DNA from 2 places in the Hoeflea sp. 108 genome. Region 1 is predicted to be linked to the other one. Evidence: riboswitches for the same ligand, from Rfam matches in the RefSeq annotation. Region 1 holds a riboswitch; the other holds the start of a gene.
The links. Region 1 has a riboswitch for glycine ahead of gcvT (glycine cleavage system aminomethyltransferase GcvT). Riboswitches for the same ligand answer to the same signal wherever they lie in the genome.

Region 1 (4,344 bases):
AGGCGGCCCGGCATCAGGCGGGTCAGCTTGTCGGAAACGGCGCAATAGGCAGCGTGCGGGCCGCCGAAGCCCATTGGCACGCCGAAGCGCTGCATCGTTCCGACAGCGATGTCGGCGCCGAGGCTGGCAGGCGCGTCGGTGACGGTGAGGCTGAGCGGGTCGGAGACGAAGATGACGATGGCGCCGACGGCCTTGGCCTTCTCGATCGCGGCCTTGTGGTCGCCATAGACACCGTTGGTGTCTGGCCAGGAGACGATGAGGGCTGCAGTGTTGTCGTCGATGGTCTCGTCGTCGATCTCAGTGCCCAGCGGCTCGGCGCGGGTGCGCACGACGTCGAGCGTCTGCGGATGAGGGGTGCCGGCGAGGGCGACGCGGCTGCGCTTGTCGCGATGATGGCGCAGCGCAATGCCCACGGCCTCGGCAACCGCAGTCGCTTCGTCGAGCAGAGAAGCGGACGCCACCGGCAGGCCGGTGAGTTCGGCAACCAGGGTCTGGAAGTGGAACAGCAGTTCCAGGCGGCCTTGGCTGATCTCGGCCTGGTAAGGCGTGTAGGCGGTGTACCAGGCCGGGTTTTCGAACAGGTTACGCTGGATGACCGGCGGCACGTTGACGCCGTGATAGCCGGCGCCGATGAAGCTCTTCAGCACCTTGTTGCGACCCATCTTCTCGCCGAGTTCGGCGAGCGCTTCATGCTCGGATGCTGGCGCGGGCAGGTTGAGCGCGCGGTCGAGACGGATCGACTTCGGCACGGCCTGCGAGATCAGCGTTTCCACCGAGGGCACGCCGATGGCGGCGAGCATGGCGCGGGTATCGGCCGCGCCGGGCCCGATGTGACGGGCCGAAAAGGGATAAGGTGCAGTGGTCATCTCAGGCGATCCTGTCAACCGATATGGGCTTTGTAGCCCGCTTCATCCATCAGGCCGTCGAGCTGGCCCGCATTGGCGATCTTCATCTTCCACAGCCAGCCGTCGCCGGAGGCAGCCGAATTGACGAGTGCCGGGTCGGAAGAGAGCGTGGCATTGGCTTCGGTGATGTCGCCGTCGATCGGCGCATAGACGTCCGAAGCGGCTTTGACCGACTCGACGACCACGGCGACGTCGCCCTTGGCGAGCTTGCGGCCGGCTTCCGGCAGGTCGACGAAGACCAGATCGCCGAGCTGTTCCTGGGCGTAGTCGGTGATGCCGACGGTGGCGATGTCGCCTTCAACGCGGATCCACTCGTGATCTTCGGTGAAATAGGTCTTGGTCATGAAATTATCCTTTGCGGTAGCGATGCTGCGTGAAGGGAAGGGAATGGACGTCGACAGGCACTTTTGTGCCGCGGACATCGGCGAAGACTCGGGTGCCGGCCTTGACCAGCGAAGCGGAGACATAGCCCATTGCGACCGGGAAGCCGGCGGACGGGCCGAAGCCACCCGAAGTGACGCGGCCGACCAGGGCGCCGTCGGCGTCGAACAGTTCAGCGCCCGAGCGCACCGGCTGGCGCCCCTCGGGCTTCAGTCCGACACGCTTTTGCTTGGCGCCTTCGGCGAGGATTGTTGCAAGGGCCGCGCGGCCGATGAAATTGCCTTCAGCGCGCAGGTCCTTGGGGATCGCCCACATCAGGCCGGCACTTGCCGGATCGTTGTCGGGCGTGATGTCGTTGCCATGCAGGCACAGCCCGGCTTCAAGACGCAGGCTGTCGCGGGCGGCAAGGCCGATCCACATGGCGCGCTCGTCGGCGAGAAGCTTGGAGAGCAACTCGCGGGCATCTGCTTCCGGCAGGCCGATCTCGAAACCGTCCTCGCCGGTGTAGCCCGAGCGGCTCATGAACCAGTTGGCGCGTGGCTCGAAGCCCTGCATGAAGAACAGCTCGTCGGTGGCGATGCCGACCTTTTCGAGCACGGCAGTTGCTTCCGGGCCTTGAATCGCGATGAAGACGCGGTCGAGCGGCTCGATGTTGGCATCGAAATCCTTGGCCAGCGCGCGCAGATGCGCCTCGTCGGTCGCCGCATTGCCGGCATTTGCCACCACCATGAAGCGCTCGTCGCCGAGGCGGGTGATGATCAGGTCGTCGATGATGCCGGCGGCCTCGGTCAGGAAGAAGGTGTATTTCGACTGCCTTGTCTCAAGCGCGCGCGCATCGAGCGGGCAGGCGCGGTTGATGAGGTCGGCAGCACCCGTTCCCGTGACCAGGAACAGCTTCATGTGGGAGATGTCGAACAGGCCGACATGCTCACGGGTGTGAAGGTGTTCCTTCATCACGCCGGCGGGATAGGTCAGCGGCATGTTCCAGCCGGCGAACGCGCCAAAGCGCGCACCAGCTGCTGTATGCAGGTCTGCAAGGGGTAGTTGGTTGGTATGGTCGCCCGTCATGTCTTCTCCAGAGTCGCACGTGTCCAGCCGCTGTGGCGGCCATTCCGTGCCCCTCTGTCTGAAGCCTGAGAGACTCGCGCTCCGGAACTCTGTCGGCAGCGCTTACACCTTCGGCGCGGGACCAGGGTCCCGACTTTCCAGAGTGTCCTTCCTGCTTACGGTTCTTTTGCCTGAGAGATTTCGGGCGATTTCCCCTTCGGCGTCAGCTTTCGCTGCTCTCTCCCGCAAACAGGTGGAGCCCGCAAAGGCCCCAGACGAGTCGTCAATATCCCAACGACGACACTTTGTCACCTCTCCGCGCAGTGCTTATTCACCTGATAGATGGTGACGATTCACCCGTTCGGGTAGTCTTGCTTGCATGGCTGCGTGGAGGCCGGCGTCAGATGCCGCCATACCAGTCGTAGCCGCGGTCTTCCCAATAACCGCCCTTGCCCAGCCCCATCGCGCCGAAGCTGTCGACCAGTTCTATACCCTTGAGGTATTTCGGCATCTTGTAGCCGAGTTGGCGCTCGACACGGGCCCTGAGCGGCGCGCCGTTCTCGACCGGCAGCGGCTTGCCGTTGACGCCATAGGCCAGGATCGTCTGTGGGTGGCGGGCATCGACCAGGTCGATCGAGCCGTAATATTTCACCTCGCCCGAGAGGCTGTTTTCGATGGTGTCGAGGCAGTGGAAAACGACGTAACGGGCGCTGGGTTTCACCATGGCCGCGTCGAGCACCAGAGACAGCGGCACGCCGGTCCATTTGGCAATGCAACTCCAGCCCTCGACGCAGTCGTGGCGGGTGATCTGGGTGCGTGCCGGCATGTTCATGAGCTGTTGCCGGCTCAGCGACATCGGCTTTTCGACCAGTCCCGTCACCTCCAGCCGCCAGTCGGCGAAGTCGTTAGCGAGAAGCGCTTTGTAAGTCGCGTCGTCGGGGGAGGTTACCCCGTTCGGCCGCTGCGGTTGGCGTATGTCGGCCTCGCGGTATTCCTGCGCCATACTGTTGCGCCCGGCGACCAGCCGCTGCGCGCGATAGGTCAGGTCGTTTGCTCCGCCGAGGAAATTGCGGACCTTGTTGTCGCGATCGACGAGGAAGTCGAATGCGTCGCAGCCGGACAATGCCGCGCCTGACAGGCCGAGCGAGGCGGCGGTGAGGAAGCGGCGGCGGTTGAGCTGGAACTTGGCCATGTCAGTCGCTCCCCTCGGCAGGCTTGCCGTCATGTGCGGGCGGATCGGTGCGGTACCAGCCGGTGATGATCGAACGCAGTTCGTTGATCGGGCCTGCAGCCAGGATCATCAGTATGTGGACGAAGAAGAAGGCAACCAGCAGCAGCATGGTGGCGAAGTGGATGGTGCGTGCCGTTTGCCGGCCGCCCAGCATGTCGGTCAGGAACGGCACGGCCGCATTCATGCTCGGCGACATGGCGAGCCCGGTCAGGATCATCAGTGGCAGCAGCACAAACAGCACGCCGCCATAGGTCAGCTTCTGCAGTGTGTTGTATTCCCGCCGGTGGTTAAAGCGCAGCCTGGCATGGTCGGAGATGTCCTTGGGCAGGTTGCGCAGATCGGTAGCGGTCGGCACCAGATCGCGGCGCAGGTGGCCGTTCCAGATGCTGCCGATCAGCCAGGCAAGCAGCGTGAAGGACAAAAGCCAGGCGAAGAAGAAATGCACCACGCGCCCGGTAGCCAGGTCCTGGCTCGAGGGGATCGTCGCCCACGCGGGAAACGCGCGCACACTTGGATTGTCTGCCGGGCCGGACAGGCCAAGCACGCCGGACGTGTTGAATCTATTTCCGAATATCTCGGTGTAACCCGTTGTTCCCGTAGCCGTATCGGCCGCGTCGATGACGAGGACGCTGTTCGAAAACTGGAAGCCGGATTGCCTGCCGATATAGAGTGCAGGATGCGCGTTGAAGATCTGCAGGCCGCTGAGCAGCAGGAAGAACAGGCACAGTGCCCAGATCCAATGCGTCAAGCGTGTCCACCGCGTCTGGCGATAGACCAGTT
Region 2 (4,344 bases), on a different contig from region 1:
CGAGCCGCTTTGCTACGACACCGGCTATGGCTACGGCATGCAGAACAAGGACATGCTTCTGGTGACGTCGAAGGGCTCGGAGCTTCTGTCCGACTATGCCGACACCGACAAGCTGATCCTCTGTGGCACGGCCAAGCAGGGCAGCAAGGTCAAGGCGGTCGCTTGAGCCAGCGTCGCTTGTGAATTGGCAGCCGGGATGCTTTGTGGCCCGGCTTGCAAAGCAAGACGTCGCTTCGCCGTCACGGACCGGCGACGCGATCTGGAGGAGTCCGTGAGTAGAGCATTGGGTGGAGCCGCATGCGCACGCTGATCGAAAATCTGAACTTCGCTTTCACCGTCGACAAGAACGACACGGTGCTGCGCAATGCGAGCGTGGTGGTCGAGAACGACCGCATCGCCGACATCGGAGCTGCCGGTGAGGTGGCCGCGCGCCATAAGGGCAAAAGCTTCGACAAGGTGATCGACGGCACCATGCTGGGCATGTGCCCAGGCTTCGTCGACAGCCATGTGCATTTGTCGGAGACCCTTTCCCGCGCGGTCTTCCCCGACAATCTCAACACCCGTGCCTGGGTGTTCCACTGGGCAAAGCCCTTCTACGCCCATATCACTGAAGAGGATGAATATTGGGGCGCGCTGCTCGGGATCACCGAGATGCTGCGCTGTGGCACTACCTGCTTCCTCGACATGGGCTCTCAATACGATCCCGGCATCGTCATCCGTGCCATGGACAAGACCGGCATCCGCGGCATCACCGGCCGTCACGCCGCCGACAACCGTCCGGCGGAGTTGCCGCGCGGCTGGACCGAGGAGATGGCCGAGCACCACTTCTTCCCCGATGCGCAGACGGCGCTGAAGGTGCTCGAGGAAAACGTGCTGCGCTACAACAATACGCTCGACGGTCGTGCCCGCTGCTGGGTCAACATCGAGGGCAAGGAGCCCTGTAGTCTCGAACTGCATGTCGGCGCCGTGGCATTGGCCGAGAAGCTGGGCGTCGGCACGACCTATCACCTGGCGACCTCGATCGAGGAGGCCAAGGTCTGCGAAAGCAAGTATGGCTGTTGGCCGATCACCCGTGTCGACAATGCCGGCGGCATCCGCAAGAACCTGGTCATCGCCCATGGCGCGGCGGTGTCGGACGAGGAGGTCAAGCTTCTGGCTGAACGTGGCGCCAGCGTCGCCTTCTGCCCGTGCTCTTCATTCAAACTCGGCAAGGGCGCAACGTCGATCGGCAAGTATCCCGAGATGGTCCGGGCCGGCGTCAAGGTCGGCCTCGGCACCGACGGCGTGTCGGCTGCAGGCAACATGAACCTGATGCGCCAGATGCTGGTCGTCGCCGGCATGTTCAAGGACGCGCGGCTGAAGCCCGACGTCTTCACCGCCCGCGACGCCCTGCGTGCCGCGACCATCGAAGGCGCGCGCGCCCTGATGTGGGACGACGAGATCGGCTCGCTGGAGATCGGCAAGAAGGCCGACTTCATCCTGTTCGATCTCGACCATGTCGAGTGGACACCGTTCTACGATCCGCTGCAGGCGCTGGTGTTCTCTGCGTCGACCGCTTCGATCACCCAGACATGGGTCGACGGCAAGGCAGTCTATGCCGACGGCAAGGTCCAGGGCGTCGACGAGGCCGGCATTCGCCGTAAGGCGCGCGAACTCGCCGCTGCCGCAGTGGTGCGTGCGGGCCTGCACGAGCACGGCGTCGAGACGACTACGACGCTTTACGACGAAGGCAACTGATGGCCAGTCCCTTCCGTGCCTCACGTTGCGGAAGGGCTTGGCACCAGCTATGAAGACACGCGTTCAAGAGGCTGCATGGGAGAGATCGGCCGCTGCAAGATGACACCGGCCGACGCCGACGGAGCAACCCCCCAGGAAACTCTCAGGCAAAAGTGACCATGCAGTTGAACGATCTGGAGAGAGGCGCCACGAGCGTCCACCGAAGGGGAAAGCCGCAGCGGTCGGGCCGGTGCGGTTAAGCTCTCAGGTACAGCGACAGATTGGGGAAAACAGCGGGTTTCGGCCCGCGCCCAACTTTGATCGCGGAGAGTGAAATGCCCCATATTGCCGTTATCGGCGCCGGTATCACCGGCGTCACCACCGCCTATGCCCTTCTGGAACGTGGCTACCAGGTCACCGTCGTCGACCGCCAGCGTTATGCTGCGATGGAGACATCGTTCGCCAATGGCGGCCAGCTGTCGGCCAGCAACGCCGAGGTCTGGAACCATTGGTCGACGCTGCTCAAGGGCCTCAAGTGGATGCTGCGCAGCGATGCACCGCTGCTGATGAACCCCAGGCCGACCTGGCACAAATATGCCTGGCTGGCTGAATTCGTCTCCAACATCGCCAATTATCGCGACAATACGGTGGAGACGACGCGGCTGGCGATTGCCGCGCGCAAGCACCTGTTCGCCATCGCCGAACGCGAGAACATCGACTTCGATCATGTCCGCCGCGGCATCCTGCATTTCTATTGGGACAGACCGAGCTTCCAGCATGCGCTGAAGGTCAATGCGATGCTGGTCGAGGGCGGGCTCGACCGCCGGCCGGTGACGGCTGAGGAAGTAAAGTCGATCGAGCCGACGCTGCATGGCGATTTCCACGGCGGCTTCTACACGCCGTCGGATTCGACCGGCGACATCCACAAGTTCACCTTCGGCCTCGCCAAGGCCTGCGAGCGCCGCGGCGCGCGTTTCGTCTTCGATGCCTCTGTCGACCGCATCGCCAGGGACGGCGTGTTCTGCATCGGCTACACGACGTCAGGTGCCGACGGCCAGCCCGACCACAGGGTCGTCGAGGCCGACGGCATCGTTGTCTGCGCCGGTGCCGCCAGCCGCCATTTCGCGGCGATGCTTGGCGACCGGGTCAACGTCTATCCGGTCAAGGGCTACTCGATCACCGTGCATCTCGACGACGAGCGCAGCCAGGCTGCTGCGCCTTGGGTCAGCCTGCTCGACGACCGCGCCAAGATCGTCACCAGCCGTTTGGGGGCAGGGCGCTTTCGTGTCGCTGGCACGGCCGAGTTCAACGGCATGAACCGCGACATTCGCGATGACCGCGTCAGGCCGCTGGTCGACTGGACGCGCACGCTGTTCCCGGATGTCGACACCAACAGGGTCGTGCCCTGGGCTGGCCTCCGGCCGATGATGCCGAACATGATGCCGAGGGTCGGCAAGGGCCGCCAGCAGGGCGTGTTCTACAACACCGGCCATGGCCATCTCGGCTGGACGCTGTCGGCAGCCACAGCCCAGATGGTCGCGGAAACCATTTCGGGCGAGTTCCGCGCCGACGCTGCGATCGCGGCCTGAACTGGAGTTATGACGATGAACATGATGAACCGGGTTGATGACAGCGTCTTTGTCGACGGCCTTTCGATTTCTCGGGAATTGCACGACTTTGTCGTTGCCGAGGCTCTGCCTGGGACGGGTGTGGATGCGGATGCGTTCTGGTCGGGTTTTGCCGACATCGTGCATGATCTCGGGCCGAAGAACCGGGCTTTGCTTGAGAAGCGCGACGACTTCCAGCTGAAGCTCGACGCCTGGTACCGCAAGCACGGCGCCCCGCACGACATGGCCGCCTACAAGGCGTTTTTGTCCGACATCGGCTATCTGATCCCGGAAGGTCCGGCCTTTGCGGTGACCACCGAGAATGTCGACCCCGAGATCGCCACGGTTGCCGGCCCGCAGCTGGTGGTGCCTGTGATGAATGCGCGTTACGCGCTGAACGCTGCGAACGCCCGCTGGGGTTCGCTCTATGATGCGCTCTACGGCACCGATGCGATCCCCGACAGCGATGGTGCCGAGAAGACCAGGGGCTACAATCCCAGGCGCGGTCAGAAGGTCATCGCCTGGGCCAAGGCGTTTCTGGACGCGTCCGCGCCGCTGACACAGGGCAGCTGGTCGGACGTGACAGGGCTTGCGGTCGAGGGCGGGCAGCTGAAGCTTGCGAGCGCTTCAGGCGCGGTTGCGCTGCGCGACGCAAAACAGTTCGCCGGCTATCGTGGTGCTGCTGCCAATCCCGATGCGGTGCTGCTGGTGAAGAATGGCCTGCATGTCGAGGTCGTGGTCGACAGGGAGAGTGCGATCGGCAAGTCCGATCCGGCCGGCATCTCCGACATGATCCTGGAATCGGCCTTGACCACCATCCAGGACTGCGAGGATTCGGTTGCGGCGGTGGACGCCGAAGACAAGGTTGCCGTTTACCGCAACTGGCTCGGCCTGATGAAGGGCGATCTGTCTGAAACCTTCGACAAGGGCGGCAGGCCGGTTACCCGCAAGCTCAATGCCGACCGTGAGTACACCGGCGCCGATGGCAGGACTGTCTCGCTGCCCGGCCGCTCCTTGATGC

Region 2: linked by a shared signal. The riboswitch ahead of B015_RS0127855 (D-amino acid dehydrogenase) and the one ahead of gcvT (glycine cleavage system aminomethyltransferase GcvT) in region 1 are both predicted to bind glycine.

What each region holds. Positions count from the first base shown of each region.
Region 1 is NZ_KB890024.1:2,257,536-2,261,879, forward strand. It holds gene gcvP (aminomethyl-transferring glycine dehydrogenase) at 1-866, opposite strand, end outside; gene gcvH (glycine cleavage system protein GcvH) at 881-1,249, opposite strand; gene gcvT (glycine cleavage system aminomethyltransferase GcvT) at 1,254-2,354, opposite strand; glycine riboswitch at 2,503-2,589, opposite strand; gene B015_RS0111055 (molybdopterin-binding protein) at 2,734-3,525, opposite strand; gene B015_RS0111060 (cytochrome b/b6 domain-containing protein) at 3,527-4,344, opposite strand, start outside.
Region 2 is NZ_KB890025.1:414,800-419,143, forward strand. It holds gene B015_RS31735 (Xaa-Pro peptidase family protein) at 1-166, shown strand, start outside; gene B015_RS0127850 (amidohydrolase family protein) at 298-1,737, shown strand; glycine riboswitch at 1,804-1,906, shown strand; gene B015_RS0127855 (D-amino acid dehydrogenase) at 2,052-3,305, shown strand; gene B015_RS0127860 (malate synthase G) at 3,315-4,344, shown strand, end outside.